DNA from 2 places in the Actinomadura formosensis genome. Region 2 is predicted to be linked to the other one. Evidence: predicted binding sites of a transcription regulator. Region 2 holds the regulator's gene; the other holds the start of a gene.
The links. Region 2 encodes LexA, which represses DNA repair genes until DNA is damaged. Its sites were predicted from a motif close to TCGAACANNTGTTCGA; they were not measured.

Region 1: the regulator LexA is predicted to act here: its motif matches at 4,857-4,872, upstream of ACQP1N_RS12800 (SAV_6107 family HEPN domain-containing protein).

Annotation. Positions count from the first base shown of each region.
Region 1 covers NZ_CP192011.1:2,696,345-2,703,729, forward strand. Annotated here, with positions in the region: gene ACQP1N_RS12765 (GNAT family N-acetyltransferase) at 1-572, opposite strand, end outside; gene metF (methylenetetrahydrofolate reductase [NAD(P)H]) at 1-33, shown strand, start outside; gene ACQP1N_RS12770 (hypothetical protein) at 583-915, opposite strand; gene ACQP1N_RS12775 (hypothetical protein) at 925-1,773, opposite strand; gene ACQP1N_RS12780 (arsenate reductase family protein) at 1,830-2,180, opposite strand; gene ACQP1N_RS12785 (endonuclease/exonuclease/phosphatase family protein) at 2,451-3,356, shown strand; gene ACQP1N_RS12790 (YbaK/EbsC family protein) at 3,441-3,905, opposite strand; gene ACQP1N_RS12795 (L,D-transpeptidase family protein) at 3,950-4,720, shown strand; gene ACQP1N_RS12800 (SAV_6107 family HEPN domain-containing protein) at 5,005-5,499, shown strand; gene ACQP1N_RS12805 (CoA transferase) at 5,740-6,921, shown strand; gene ACQP1N_RS12810 (Crp/Fnr family transcriptional regulator) at 6,997-7,385, shown strand, end outside.
Region 2 covers NZ_CP192011.1:5,050,168-5,057,552, forward strand. Annotated here, with positions in the region: gene ACQP1N_RS23835 (vitamin B12-dependent ribonucleotide reductase) at 1-187, opposite strand, end outside; gene nrdR (transcriptional regulator NrdR) at 309-782, opposite strand; gene ACQP1N_RS23845 (LysM peptidoglycan-binding domain-containing protein) at 1,040-1,375, opposite strand; gene lexA (transcriptional repressor LexA) at 1,550-2,251, shown strand; gene leuS (leucine--tRNA ligase) at 2,307-4,775, opposite strand; gene ACQP1N_RS23860 (hypothetical protein) at 4,950-5,564, opposite strand; gene ACQP1N_RS23865 (long-chain-fatty-acid--CoA ligase) at 5,690-7,234, shown strand; gene ACQP1N_RS23870 (cytochrome P450) at 7,296-7,385, opposite strand, start outside.

The sequences.
Region 1 (7,385 bases), 2.4 Mb from region 2:
GCCAGGGGCAGCGTCCCGCCCATGACCGCGTAGCGCGGCCCGCCGCCGGGGAACTCGAAGCCGGTCAGCAGGTCCACCATGCCGACCGACCGGTAGAGGTGGCGGGCCGGGGTCTCCGGCCGCCTGTCAAGCGTGGACAGCACGGCCGTCCGCTCCGGCCTGCCCTCGCACAGCGCGTTGAGCAGGCTCCGGCCGAGGCCCTTGCCCTGCGCCTGCGGATGGACGTGCAGCTCGGCGACCTCGAACGTGTCGCCCAGCCACGTCTCGGCGTGCTCGGGACCCTCCAGGTCCGACAGCGCCTGGTGGACGACGTCGTGCCACCACTGGCCGCGCATCCCGTGGAATCCATAGGCGAACCCCAGGACGGGACTGGCCAGCATGGGCAGCGCGCCGCGCCGCTCGACCACGAACGCCCGGAACCCCGGATACGAGGCGTGCCGCTCCATGATGGTGTGCCGGCCGGGGAGCTGATCGCTCGGCGGTTCCATCGCGGCCGCGTACACGTCCACCATGGGGTCGAGCCTTCGCAGGAAGGCGCGTTCGTCGATCTCGCGCAGCTTCGGGTCCCTCACCCGACAGAGACTAGACCCGCGGGATGGTGCGCTGCGTCGCGGAAAGGCGATCGTAGATGTCCCAGAGGATGCGGTCCGCCGCCTTCCTCAGCGTCCTGCGGTTGGCGTCGAGCTGCCCGCCCCACACGCGCGCCTCCGGCCCCAGCCACGCGTCCGTTCCCCGCAGGATCTTCACCGGCGCGTCGAGGGCCCCACGGAGCCGGTCGATGCTGCCGTAGGCGTCGGCGTACGCCTGGTAGAGCCGCTGGTACTCGGGATTGGGCTGCTCGGCAGGTGACAGCTTGGCGGCTGCGGCACCGGTGAGCGGCAGGGGCAGGCTCCCGGGAGGGGGCGGAGCGGCCATGGCGACCTCTCAGGCGACGTTGGTTGCTTCCAGGGTGGTTGCTTCCGGCTTGTGCAGGTTCAGCTTTGCGATGGCCTCGCGCGTCCGGCCGCTCATGTCGGCCCCGGTGAGCACCTGGACGGCGGCCGGGCGGACTCCCGCGCGGTCGGCCTCGGCCAGGAAGGCGCGCAGCCACTTCACGTCCATCGTCATGTGGTGGCTCGCCACACCGAGCGACTCCTGGACGGCCTCCAGCTTCGCCCTGTCTCCATGAGCGGCCTTCAGCAGGCCGGCCGTTGCGGTGGGCCCGAGCCGCTCGTACAGCTTCTCGGTGTAGTCGGGGTCGTCGGCGTTGGCCTTGAGGTGCTTCCACACCGAATCGGGGACGGGCTCGCCGTCCTGGACGGACGCCACCACCGCCAGGGCATCGGCCCTCGCGGCCTTGGCGGCGGCCTGCCGGGTGGGGAAATTGCCGATGTCACCGGCACCCCTTGGAGTGGGCTTAGGTGCCGTCTTGCGGGGCGGAGGCGTGACGGGGCGGGGCGTCCCGACCGGAGCGCCGCCGGGCCTCCCCGGTGCCGGAGCGGGCGCGGGCGGCGGCGGAGCGTCCACCCCGCCGCCCGGGGACGGATGGGTGATCGCGTAGTTGTAGCGCCGCGACAGCATCCCGAGCTGGTCGGCGGCCCACTGCGCCACCTGGTCGGCCTGCCGGTACCCGGCCGTGGACACCCCGGGAGGGGGACGATGCGCGTTCAGCCAGCCCTGGATCTCGTTCTGCGCGTCCTGCAGCCGCCTGATGACCTGATCGAGCGCGGGCGGGTCGATCCCCCGGAACTCCGGGTCGCGCGCCGCCGGACCCGTGCGCATCTGCGCGGTCATCGCCCCTCCGGAGGTCACCGGTCGTCGTGTCCTGACTCCCCAGAATCACATCCGTGTCACCGGCTGTCGAGAGCCCTCTGCACCGATTCGTCATCACGTGCCACGACGGCGGTATCGCCGGTCAGGACGATCGGACGCTGGATCAGCGCCGGATTCGCCACCATGACCTCGATCCACCGGGCCCGGTCACGCTCCATGTCCTTGAGGCCCAGTTCCTTGGCGACCGGCTCGTTCAGCCGCGCCACGTCCCACGGCTCGGCGCCGATCCGAGTGAGCACGGCGTCCAGTTCCTCCGCGGTGGGCGGCTCGTCCAGGTAGCGGCGCTCGGTGTACTCGACGCCCGCCTCGTCCAGCGCGGCCTTCGCGGCGCGGCTCTTCGAGCAGCGCGGGTTGTGCCAGATCTCCATGAAGGGAGGTTATTGGATGCGAAGCCCCGTATCCGCAGCCGACAGCACGCTGACGGAGAACAGAACTGATTCATCTGGTGGCCCGTCCTATAGCCGGCGAGGCCGAGTGGATCGGGGGCCGGGGTGGAGCAGAGTCCAGCGGACAGTGATGCGACGTCGACGGTGAGGGCGGCGGTGAGGGCGGCGGTGGCCCGGTGGGCACGACGCCGGGCTCCGGACGAGAGCGCGCGGGGGGACGCGAAGGGCCGGTCGGCCTGGACACGGGGCCGGGTGCTCGCCGCGCTCGCGGCGGGGACGGCCGGGCTGCTGGCGTTCCACCGGGCCGTGCCCAACTCGGTGGGCCGCACGGGCAGTCTGCTGGAAGCGTTCCTGCCGTGGCTCGGCCTGATGGTCGTGGTGCTGCTCGTCCCGGCGCTGCTGCGCCGTTCGGCCACGGCGCTGGTGGCCTTGCTGCTGCCGGTGGCGGCTTGGGCGTACCTTTTCGGCGGGCTGCTCCTGCCCGAGGCCAAGCCCGGCGCGCACGACCTGCTCGTGGTCCAGCACAACGTCAGTGACGAGAACACCGACCCGGCGGGCACGGCCCGCGCACTGGCCGGCGCCGGGCCGGATCTCATCGCGGTGGAGGAACTGGTGCCCTCGGCGCTGCCGGTCTATGAGAAGACCTTCGCCCCGGACTTTCCGTACCGCGCGGTCCGGGGCACCGTCGGACTCTGGTCGAAGCACCCGCTGACCGGCGTCCGGCCGTTGGACATCAAACCCCGGGGGATCACGCAGACCTGGAATCGCGGGCTGCGGACCGTGGTGCACACGCCCCACGGCGAGATCGCCGTGTATGTGGCGCACCTGCCGTCGGTCCGCGTCCGGGCGGGCGGGCTGGCATCGTCCTGGCGCGATGAGAGCGCCGGGCTGCTGGGCAAGGCCGTCGCCGCCGAGAAGCTGGCAGCGGTGATCCTGCTGGGCGACCTCAACGGCACGGTCGACGACCGCGGGCTGGCCCCGCTGACCGCACAGATGAACGTGGCGGAGCGGGGCCTGGCCTTCAGCTTCCCCGCCGCCTTCCCGCTGGCCCGGATCGACCAGGTCATGGCCCGCTCGGCGACCGTCGGCCACATCCGCGCCCTGCCCGCCACCGGCAGCGACCACCTGCCGGTCGCCGCGCGGATCACACCGGGCTGAACGAGCCGCCGCTCCTCCGCGCGAGGCCGGCGCCCCGCCGGGGCCGCGGACCGGCCGTCGGCCCGCGGGGGCGCCGCATCTCCGTCACTCCACCTCCGCGGGGGTTCCGCCGGTGATCCTCAGCAGTTCCTCGTACGACGTGGGGAAGACGGTGTGCGGGTGGCCGCCGGCCGCCCAGATTTCGTCGTACCCGTTCAGCCAGACGTCCACGAGCGTGCGGATCGGTGCCGGATGGCCGAGTGGCGCGACGCCCCCGATCGGCTGCCCGGTCGCCTCCCGGACGAACTCCGGTGTCGCGCGTCCCACCTTCGCCGCGCCCACCAGAGCCGCCACCTTCGCCGTGTCGACCCGGTGCGCGCCGCTGGTCATGACCAGCAGCGGCGCGCCGTCGGCGTCGAACAGCAGGCTGTTGGCGATCGCGCCCACCTCGCAGCCCAACTGGTCGGCGGCGGCCTGCGCCGTCCGCGCGGAGGCGGGAAGTTCGATGATGGTCCCGGTCGCGCCCTGGTCGAGCAGGGCCTTCGCCACGATTTCGGCATTCGGATGCATGGGAGGCACTTTAAGCTTCGTCCATGCGAGGGAGATCGATCGACGTGCGGAAAAGCGCGGTCCCGCTGATCGCGGCCGTCGTCCTGGCGGGCTGCAACGGGACGGAGCAGACGGCGCCCCCGGCGCCGGAGCCGTCACCGTCCACGTCGGTGACGGCGGCCCCGCCCTCCACGCCCGCGCCCACACCCGCGCACCACAAGCTGAAGCCGGGGGCGAAGGGCGCCGACGTTGAGGACCTCCAGCGCCGCCTCAAGGAACTCCACTATGACCCGGGCAAGGCGGACGGGAAGTACGGGCCGTCCACGCAGATGGCCGTGTGGGCGTTCCAGGCGGTCAACCGCCTCAAGCACAAGAGCACCCCGGACAAGTCCTTCTGGGAGGCCCTGGACGCGCCCAAGGAGCCGCGTCCGGTGGCCGGGAAACGCGAGAAGGACCGGGTGGACGTCGACCTGAAACGCCAGTACCTCGTCCTCTACAAGGACGGCGAGCCGCGCCTCATCTCGCACATCTCGCCGGGCTCGGGGGAGTACTACTGCGCCAAGGACCCCGGCGCCACCGTCCCCAGGTGCCGGTACGCCACCACGAGCACGGGCGACTTCCGGACGGGGCGCCGCTTCACCGGCTGGGAGACCTCACCGCTGGGGCGCCTCTACAACCCCGTCTACTTCAACGGCGGCATCGCCTTCCACGGCGCCCTGGACGTGCCCGACTACCCCGCCTCGCACGGCTGCGTCCGGATGCCGATGCACATCGCCGAGTACTTCCCCGGCCTGCTCGGAACGAACGTCCCCGTGCACGTCAGACGGCCCGGTTAGGCCCTGGCCGGTGCTGCCGCCGGTCAACTGTCGTACCCCGCTGTTGTACTGCCGTCACACCCGTTGACCTGCGGGACACGACACACATTCGAACACGTTGACGAATCGCCGTCAGGGCTGTTTACTGGGAAGTGCGTCGAACTTATGTTCGACGTTGGTGCGGGACTCGCGGCCCGCGCCAGGGCGACGTCCCCGCCGATCGCGGTGTTTCGGCGGGACGGACGGCCGGGCGGAGTGAGGGGAAGCTCTCCGCCCGGCCGGCCCGAGCCCGGAAGGAGGCACACATGTCCGGAACGATGACCGCACGCGGAATCCACTCCGCCGCCGAGTCCATGCCGCCGAGTCCACGCCACCGTCCGCTGCCCGCGCCCCGTCCGGCGCACACGGCCGTCGGCCAACTGCACGCCGCCCGCATGGGCCTCGCCGAGGCCGCCGAGGCCACCTCGCCGGCCGTCCGCTATGTCTGCGCCCACCTGGCCGCGCTGCGCGCCGCCGCCGCGGTGCTGGCGTCCAAGGAACCGCTGGAGACCCACCGCCGCGGCCGTCCGCGCAGCGTGTGGGTGCTGCTGCCCGAGGCCGAGCCCGCGCTGCGCGAGTGGGCCGCCTTCTTCGCCGCCGGCGCCGACAAGCGCGCCGCCGCCGAGGCGGGCCTCCCGCGCGCCGTCACCCCGCGCGAGGCCGAGGAACTCGTGCACGACGCCGAAGTCTTCGTCACCCTCGTCGAGGACACCCTCGGCATCGACGGGCAGCCCACCCTGCCCGTCCCAGAGGCCAGCTAGCCATCTCCGAGGGCCGTCCCCGCCTCCCCACGGGACCGGCCGCGCCGGAGGCCGGGGCGGGCGTCCCGCCGGCCCTCACCGCGGGGCGCAGGCCCGGCCTCCGGCGAACCCCCGGGCGATCGCGCCGGCGGTGACCGCAACCCCCCGAGCCGATGCCGCCGGCGCGATCCCATGCCCGCCCGCGGGCTCGATCCCATGCCCGCCCGCGGGTGGTGGGGAGGAGCCTGATAGACAACGCCCATGACCGGAACGCCGCCGCTGGACGGGATGCGCGTGGTGGAGCTGTCCAGCTTCGTCGCGACGCCGCTGGGCGGGATGACCCTGGCGCAGCTCGGCGCGGACGTCATCCGGGTCGACCAGATCGGCGGCGGACCCGACATCGACCGGTGGCCGCTCGCGCCGTCCGGCCGGAGCCTGTACTGGGCCGGGCTGAACAAGGGCAAGCGGTCGGTCACCGCCGACCTGCGGTCCCGGGAGGGACGGGAACTGGTCGCCGGGCTCGTCGCGGAGAGCGGCGTCGTCCTGACCAACGCGCCGCCGCGTCAGGGCCTCACCTGCGAGGAGCTGAAGGCGGTCAGGCCCGACCTCGTCCATGTCCGGCTCCAGGGGACGCGTGACGGCGGCAACGCCGTCGACTACACGGTGAACGCCGCCATGGGCTTCCCGCTGGTCACGGGACCGCCCGGCCAGGAGACCCCCGTCAACCACGCCCTGCCCGCGTGGGATGTGGCGTGCGGCCTCTACATGGCCGTCGGCCTCCTGGCGGCCGAGCGGCACCGTCTGCGGACGGGCGAGGGCCAATGCCTCCGGGTGGCGCTGTACGACGTCGCCCTGGCCACCGCAGGGAACCTGGGTCACCTCGCAGAGGCACAGCTGACCCGTGCGAGGCCGCGGCTGGGGAACCATCTGTTCGGCGACTTCGGACGGGACTTCGCCACGGCCGACGGCCGGGTCATGGTCGCGGTGCTCACCGCCCGCCACTGGCGGGACCTGGTGGAGGCGACCGGCGTCGGCGAGGTCGCCGCCGCCCTTGAGCGGGCGTTCGGCGCCGACTTCCGCGAGGCGGGCGACCGCTACGCCTACCGCGACGCGCTCGGCGGCGTCCTCGGCCCGTGGTTCTCGTCCCGTACGTGCGACCAGGTGGGGGAGACGCTGGCGAAGACGTCGGTCCTGTGGTCCCGGTACCGGGACTTCGCCGAGGTGGCCGCCGCCCTTCACGACGAGCCGCTCATGGGGCGCCTGGACCAGCCGGGCATAGGCGTCCACCTGGCCCCGGGCTCGCCGCTGCGGCTCGGTGACGCCTCGATGCCCCCCGTGCCGGCCCCGACGCTGGGCGAGCACACGGACGAGGTCCTGCGGGACGTCCTGTCCCTGTCCGCGGACCGGATCGCCGCCCTGCGCGACGCGGGGACGATCCGCTGACCACGGATACGCCACGGCTACATCTATGAATCCGGATCTGGCCATGTCGGCATATGGATAATTACACTTGCCCGCATGATGGATGATCCCTCTGTCCGGATCATGGACGTGCTCGGCGAGCCCCTGGCCCCCGGTGAGGAGCCGCTGCGCTCGGCCCTGGAGGACCTCGGCACGCCCGTGCAGTTTCCGGCCGGGCACACGATCTTCTGGGAGGGGCAGCCGTCCCATTCGGTGCTGCTGATCCAGAAGGGCAGCGTCAAGGTGACCCGGAAGGCCGCCGACGGCACGGAGATCATCCTGGCGATCCGCGGTGAGGGCGAGGTCATGGGGGAGGAGGGCGTCCTCATGGGCGAGCCCCGGGCGGCGACGGTGACGACGATCACCGACCTCGCCGGCCTGGACATCGCCGCGGAGGCGCTGCTCGCCTTCGTCCGGGACCACGACCTGTGGCCGCTGATGTACCG
Region 2 (7,385 bases):
ACTCGACGCCCCGCTGCTCGAAGTTCACCGAGCCGTCGCGCCAGTTGGTCATGACGACGTCACGACGTTCCCAGCGCATCTCGTCGTACGGGTGCACGCCGGGCGTGGTGAAAATGCGCTCGACCTTCAGCCCTTTGCGGCCCCCCTTGCCGCGCCGCGTCGGCGAGCCGCTCACCGTCTCCGTCATGGCCTTCCCCCTTCTCGGGCCCTCCCGCCGGGCCCAGCTCAGGAACAACCGCGCCGCCGCACGGGCCATGCCCGCGCGGAAGCGCCTTTACATGTGCTGGCGTGTGTTTCTGGAACCGTCCCTACCGGGACGGGCCGGGCTCCCCCGAGGAACCGGCCTTCCGCAGTGCTTCGATCTCCTTGGCGAAGTCGTCCAGCGACTCGAAGCTCCGGTAGACCGAGGCGAATCGCAGATAGGCGACCTCATCGAGTTCGCCGAGCGGCCCCAGGATCGCGAGGCCGATCTCGTGCGAGGGGATTTCCGCGGATCCGGACGACCTGATCGCCTCTTCGACCCGCTGTCCCAGCTTCGCGAGCGCATCTTCGTCCACCGGTCGGCCCTGGCAGGCCCTGCGCACACCGGCGATGATCTTTTCTCGGGAGAACGGCTCGGTGACGCCGCTGCGCTTGGCCACCATGACGAGCACATTCTCCTGCGTCGTGAATCGCTTGCCGCATTCGGCGCACGAGCGGCGGCGCCGAATCGCGGCGCCGTCGTCGGTCGAACGGCTGTCGATCACTTTGGTGTCAGGGTTGCGGCAGAACGGGCAGTGCACGCTTGATTCCTCCCCTGACGAAAACGAGTTACACCGATGTGAGTGCCATATATAGGGAACTACATCGATGTGACTACTAGATGTTGTGGTCAACCGTACGGCTCGGCACAAGGGTTCGCAACCTGATCAGGCGCCTCACGGGTCACCCCCGACACGTCCGCGCAGGTCATCTCACCGGTCCCGATTTTCCGTCCCGGCGTGTCGCGGCACGGCGTCCGCCGCGATCGCGGAACACCCGGCCGGATTCGGTGCGCGGGTCAGCCGGCGGGAAGGCGGATCTCCTGGCCGGGGTGGACGGTGGGGTCGCCGCCCAGGCCGTTGAGGTCCATGATCCGCTGGACGGCGCGCCGGGGGTCGCCGCCGGGGTCGGCGGCGGAGGCGATGTCCCAGAGGGTCTCGCCGGGTTCGACGACCACGGTTCTCGCGGGACGGGACGGGCCGTGGCGGCTCTCGCGCGAACCGGCGAAGGCACCGGGCCCGACGGTGGCCCAGAGGGCGGCGAGGGTGACGGCGGCGGCGAAGGCGACCACGACGGCGCGGCCGCGCCGGGTCAGCCGGATCGGGACGTGGTCACTGTGCGGGGAACCGGGCATCTCCGCTCCTCGACGTCGAATGAATTTTCGATCGAACGCCTGTACGATGTTCTATCAAGGGAAGGCCAGAAAAAGCGAGTGCATCTTCGAACAATTGTTTGATCATTTGGCCGGGACGCGATAGCGTTCCATGACGAGGAGTGACCGATCGAGGCGCCCGGGAGGCGACGAGCGATGAGCAAGGTCCGGCAGCTGCCCGACGGGCCGATGGACGAGACGGGCCTGACCCAGCGGCAGCGCATGGTGCTGGAGGTGATCCGCGACTCGGTGCAGCGCCGGGGGTATCCGCCGTCGATGCGCGAGATCGGCGAGGCCGTGGGGCTGACCAGTACCTCCAGCGTGTCCCACCAGCTCAGGTCGCTTCAGCGCAAGGGCTTCCTGCGGCGCGATCCCAACCGGCCGCGCGCGGTCGAGGTCCGGGTGCCGGGCGCGACGCCGGTGCGCACGGACGAGGAGCCCTACGACACCGCCACGGGCCGGCCGGCCGCGGCACGGCCCGCGCCCGCGTACGTGCCGCTCGTCGGCCGGATCGCCGCCGGTGGGCCGATCCTCGCCGAGGAGGCCGTCGAGGACGTGTTCACGCTGCCGAAGCAGCTCGTCGGCGAGGGCACCCACTTCCTGCTGAAGGTCACCGGCGACTCGATGATCGACGCCGCGATCGCGGACGGCGACTGGGTGGTCGTGCGGCAGCAGCCGGTGGCCGAGCAGGGCGACATCGTGGCCGCCATGATCGACGGCGAGGCCACGGTGAAGACGTTCAAGCGCCGCGACGACGGCCACATCTGGCTGATGCCGCAGAACCCGGCCTACGAGCCGATCGCCGGCGACGAGGCCTCGGTCCTCGGCCGGGTCGTGGCGGTCCTCCGCAAGATGTGACACGCCCGCCGAAACGGCCGCCGGACGGTTCCGGCGGCCGTTTCGGCGTGCCCGGTCAGCGCTTGGGAACGATGTTGACGATCTTGGGTGCACGGACGATGATCTTGAGAATCTCGGCGCCGCCCAGGGCGTCCCGAATCTTGGCCGAGGCCAGGGCCTTGCGCTCCAGCTCTTCGTCGGCGATGCCGGGCGCGACCTCCAGCCGGTCGCGGACCTTGCCGGCGATCTGGACGACACAGGTGACCGACTCCTCCACCAGCAGCGCCGGGTCGGCGGACGGCCAGCCCGCGCGGATCACCGGTGCGGTGCGTCCCAGCAGTTCCCACGCCTCGTCGGCGGTGTAGGGCGCGAACAGCGACAGCAGGACCGCGATCGTTTCGGCGGCCTCCCGGACGGCCGGGTCGGCCGGGCCGGGGCCGGAGTCGATGGCCTTGCGGGTCGCGGTGACCAGTTCCATGATCCGCGCGATCGCCACATTGAACCGCTCCGTCTCGACCAGCGTGGTGACCTCGTCGATGGTGCGGGCGGTGGCGCGGCGCAGCGCCGTGTCACCGGATGCGGAGTCGGCGCCCGGCGCCGAGGAGACCTCGGTCGCGATGCGGTGCACGCGGGACAGGAACTTCGCCATGCCGTGCGGCGACACGTCCGCCCAGTCGATGTCGTCCTCGGGCGGGCCGGAGAACAGGATCGCCAGCCTGACGACGTCCACCCCGAACTCGGCGATCTGCTCGCCCAGGTCGACGCCGTTGCCCAGCGACTTCGACATCGCCTTGCCCTGGTTGATCACCTGGCCCTGGTTCAGCAGCCGGCGGAACGGCTCGGTGAACTCGACCATGCCCATGTCGTACAGGACCTTGGTGAAGAACCGGCTGTACAGCAGGTGCAGGATGGCGTGCTCGACACCGCCGGTGTACTGGTCGACCGGCATCCACCGGCGGACCTGCTCGACGTCGAACGGGCCGCCCTCGTAGCCGGGCGAGCAGTACCGGAAGTAGTACCAGGACGAGTCGACGAACGTGTCCATGGTGTCGGTGTCGCGGGTGGCGGCGCCGCCGCACTTGGGGCACTCGACGTTCACCCAGTCGGCCGCGGCGGCCAGCGGCGAGGTGCCCTTGGGCGCCAGGTCGGCGCCGCGCAGCCCCTCGGGCAGCGTCACCGGCAGCTGCTCGTCGGGGACGGGGACCTCCCCGCACGCCTCGCAGTGGACGACCGGGATCGGGCAGCCCCAGAACCGCTGCCGGGACACCAGCCAGTCGCGCAGCCGGAAGTTCACCGACGCGCGGCCGGTGCCGCGCCCCTCCAGGATCTCGATGATGCGGGCGATGCCGTCGGCCTTGGTCAGCCCGTCGATCGGCCCGGAGTTGACGATCGCGCCGTCGCCGGGGGTGGCGACGCCGGTCTCGGCCGGGTCGGCCAGCCCGGTCTCGACGACGACGCGGACGGGCAGGCCGAACTTCAGCGCGAAGTCCAGGTCGCGCTGGTCGTGCGCCGGGACCGCCATGATCGCGCCGTGCCCGTACTCGGCCAGCACGTAGTCGGAGGCCCAGACGGGCAGCCGCTCGCCGTTGACCGGGTTGACCGCGTAGCGGCCCAGGAACACGCCGGTCTTCTCCCGCTCGGTCGACAGGCGCTCGATCTCGCTTTCGCGGGAGACCTCCTCGCGGTACGCCTCGAACGCGGTCCGCTGGTCGGGGTGGCAGATCTCCTCGGCCAGCGGGGCGTCGGCGGCGACGACCATGAACGTCGCGCCGTACAGGGTGTCGGGGCGGGTGGTGTAGACGGTGACGGGCTCGTCGCGTCCTTCGATGACGAAGTCGACGTCGGCGCCGGTGGAGCGGCCGATCCAGTTGCGCTGCATCAGCAGGACGCGCTCGGGCCACCTGCCCTCCAGCTGCTCCATGTCGTCCAGCAGCCGGTCCGCATAGTCGGTGATCTTGAAGTACCACTGGGTCAGCACGCGCTTTTCGACCAGCGCGCCGCAGCGTTCGCAGTGCCCGCCGACGACCTGCTCGTTGGCCAGGACGGTCTGGTCCTTCGGGCACCAGTTGACGTGGCCGCCCTTGCGGTAGGCCAGGCCCCGCTCGTAGAAGCGCAGGAACAGCCACTGCGTCCACTTGTAGTACTCGGGGTCGGAGGTGTGCAGGCGGCGCGACCAGTCGAACGACGGCGCGTACCGCTGGAACGAGGACGCCTGCGTCTCGATGTTGGCGTAGGTCCATTCGGCGGGGTGCGAGTCGCGCTTGATGGCGGCGTTCTCGGCGGGCAGGCCGAAGGAGTCCCAGCCGATGGGGTGCAGGACGTTGTAGCCGCGCTGGAACCAGTAGCGCGCCGGGACGTCCCCGATGGCGAACGCCTCCGCGTGCCCCATGTGCAGGTCACCGCTGGGGTAGGGGAACATGTCCAGCGCGTAGCGCCGCTCGGCGGTGGTGTCCTTCTCGTCGGCCGCGAACGGGTCGAGCTCCGCCCAGCGGGCCTGCCACTTGTCCTGAACCGCCCGTGGATCGTATTGCTCGTCGCTGCTCACGCTTACAGACTCCGGTTCCTAGCTGCAGGGTCGTAGGCCGTCCGCCGACATGAAACGGCCCCTCGCACAGGAGGGGCCACCACGCTGACGTCAGTGCGTCAACGTGGTCCTTCGAGGAGCAGCCTGGCTGACATACATCAAGAGTAGCGCAACCGCAAGCCCGGTCGCGGGGATTCAGCGGCCGGAGTCCTGGCGCGCCAGGGACACGACGCCGGTCACCTGGACGCGGGTGAGTTCGAGGTCGGCGCCGACGGCGGAGAGCGTCTCCTCCTCCGACACGGTGAGCGGACCGTCGATGAGGGCGATCTCGGCCGCCGCGCGCAGGATGCTCTCGCGCGCCTCGGGGGCGAGGGCGGAGGCGGCGCGGCCCATCTCGGCGCGGACCTCGTCGAAGGGACGGCTGAGGTCGGCGGTCAGCCCGGCATCGTCGTAGCCGCCGTCGCCCGCCTGCCGGACGACGGCGACGGCGCGGGACCGGGCGGCGGCGTTGGTGTAGTCGCCGGAGCGCAGCACCTGGGCGATGGCCATGCGCAGCAGCATCGCGGGCATGTGGGCGAGCTGCGCGGTGGTCGGCACGTTCAGGACACCGGTTTCCCAGCGCCCGTGGCAGGTGTCGCACTCGATGAACTCCCCGCCCGTCTTGTTCAGCGGAATGACGGGGACGAAGAACAGGGTGAAGAAGTTGCGCCCCTGCCGGCGCCGGTAGTCGCGGTCGCCGCCGCAGCTCGGGCAGTGGAAGACTCCCCTGGTCAGAGTGAAGAACACCACCCGCCAACCGAAGATGATCAAGATCGCGCACCCCTTTTTCCGTGAGGCGGCACATCGTAGCGGTCCCCGCCGACGGAAATCCGCCCGGACGTGCGTAAACTCGGCGGTAACTAACCGGCCGGTCACCTTTCCGCGCGAGGAGTGCCATGCTCAACCTGTCCGTGCTGCTGGAGGACGCCGCCAGGGAGACGCCCGAACGTGACGCCGTCGTGTTCGGCGATCTCCGGCTCTCCTACGCGTTCATCGACTCGGTCGCGAACCAGGTCGCGAACCTGCTGCGGTCGCGCGGCATCGGGCCGGGCGACAAGGTGGCGCTGTCCAGCCCGAACCTCCCGTACTTCCCGATGGTGTACTTCGGCGCGCTCAAGGCGGGCGCGGTCATCGTCCCGCTGAACGTCCTGCTCAAGCCGCGGGAGATCGCCTATCACCTGGGCAACTCCGAGGCGAAGGCGTTCTTCTGCTTCGAGGGCACGCCCGAGCTGCCGCTCGGCGAGATGGGGCACGCCGGGTTCGAGCGGGCGGACGGCTGCGAGCACTTCTTCCTGCTGCCCGCCAACCCCGCGGCGACCGAGTCGCCGATCGAGGGCGCGGAGCTGTTCTGGGCCGCGCTCGCCGGCCATCCGGGCACATTCGACACCGCGCGGACCGGGCCGGACGACACCGCCGTCATCATCTACACCAGCGGGACGACCGGGCAGCCGAAGGGCGCCGAGCTCACGCACAGCAACCTGCTGTCGAACACCATGGTGGACGACACGCTCTTCTACCGGACGCTGCACGACACGTCGCTGGTGACGCTGCCGCTGTTCCACATCTTCGGGCAGACGTGCGTGATGAACGTCGGTTTCTACCGCCGGGCGACGCTCGTCATGCAGCCGCGGTTCGACGCCGGGCAGGCCGTCGAGCTGATGGTCAAGGAGAAGGTGAACATCTTCGCGGGCGTCCCCACGATGTACTGGGGGCTGCTGACCGACGACACGTCCGCCGAGGACATCGCGGCCATCCAGGAGAACCTGCGCGTCGCGGTGTCGGGCGGCTCGGCGCTGCCGATGGAGGTCCTCAAGGGGATCAAGCAGAAGTTCGGCGTGGACATCCTGGAGGGCTACGGCCTGTCGGAGACCTCGCCGGTCGCGTCGTTCAACCGTCCGGACCGTCCGACCAGGCCCGGGTCGATCGGCCTGCCGATCTGGGGCGTCGAGATGAAGCTGATCGACGACGGCTGGAAGGAGATCGAGGGCGAGGGGCCCGGGGAGATCGCCATCCGCGGGCACAACATCATGAAGGGCTACTACAGGCGGCCCGAGGCGACCGAGACCGCGATCAAGGACGGCTGGTTCCGCACCGGTGATGTGGCCCGCCGCGACGAGGACGGCTACTACTACATCATCGACCGTTCCAAGGACATGATCATCCGGGGCGGCTACAACGTGTACCCGCGGGAGCTCGAAGAGGTTCTGATGACCCACCCGGAGGTGTCGCTGGCCGCGGTCGTGGGCGTCCCGCACCCCTCGCACGGCGAGGAGATCAAGGCGTACGTGATCCGGACGCCGGGCGCCACCGTCACCGAGGACGAGCTGATCGCGTGGGGCAAGGAGCAGTTCGCCAACTACAAGTACCCGCGGATCGTGGAGTTCCGGGACGAGCTGCCGATGACCGCCACCGGCAAGATCCTCAAGCGCGAGCTGCGCTGACCCGCCGCCGGACCGGTGGCCTCGGCCGACGCCGAGGCCACCGGCGAGGCCGGCCGGGAGGTCAGAACGTGTAGGGCAGGCGCTTGATCCCGTTGATGAAGCTGGACTCCAGCCGGTCGGGGTCGCCGGCGGCGCGGATGCCGGGAGTGCG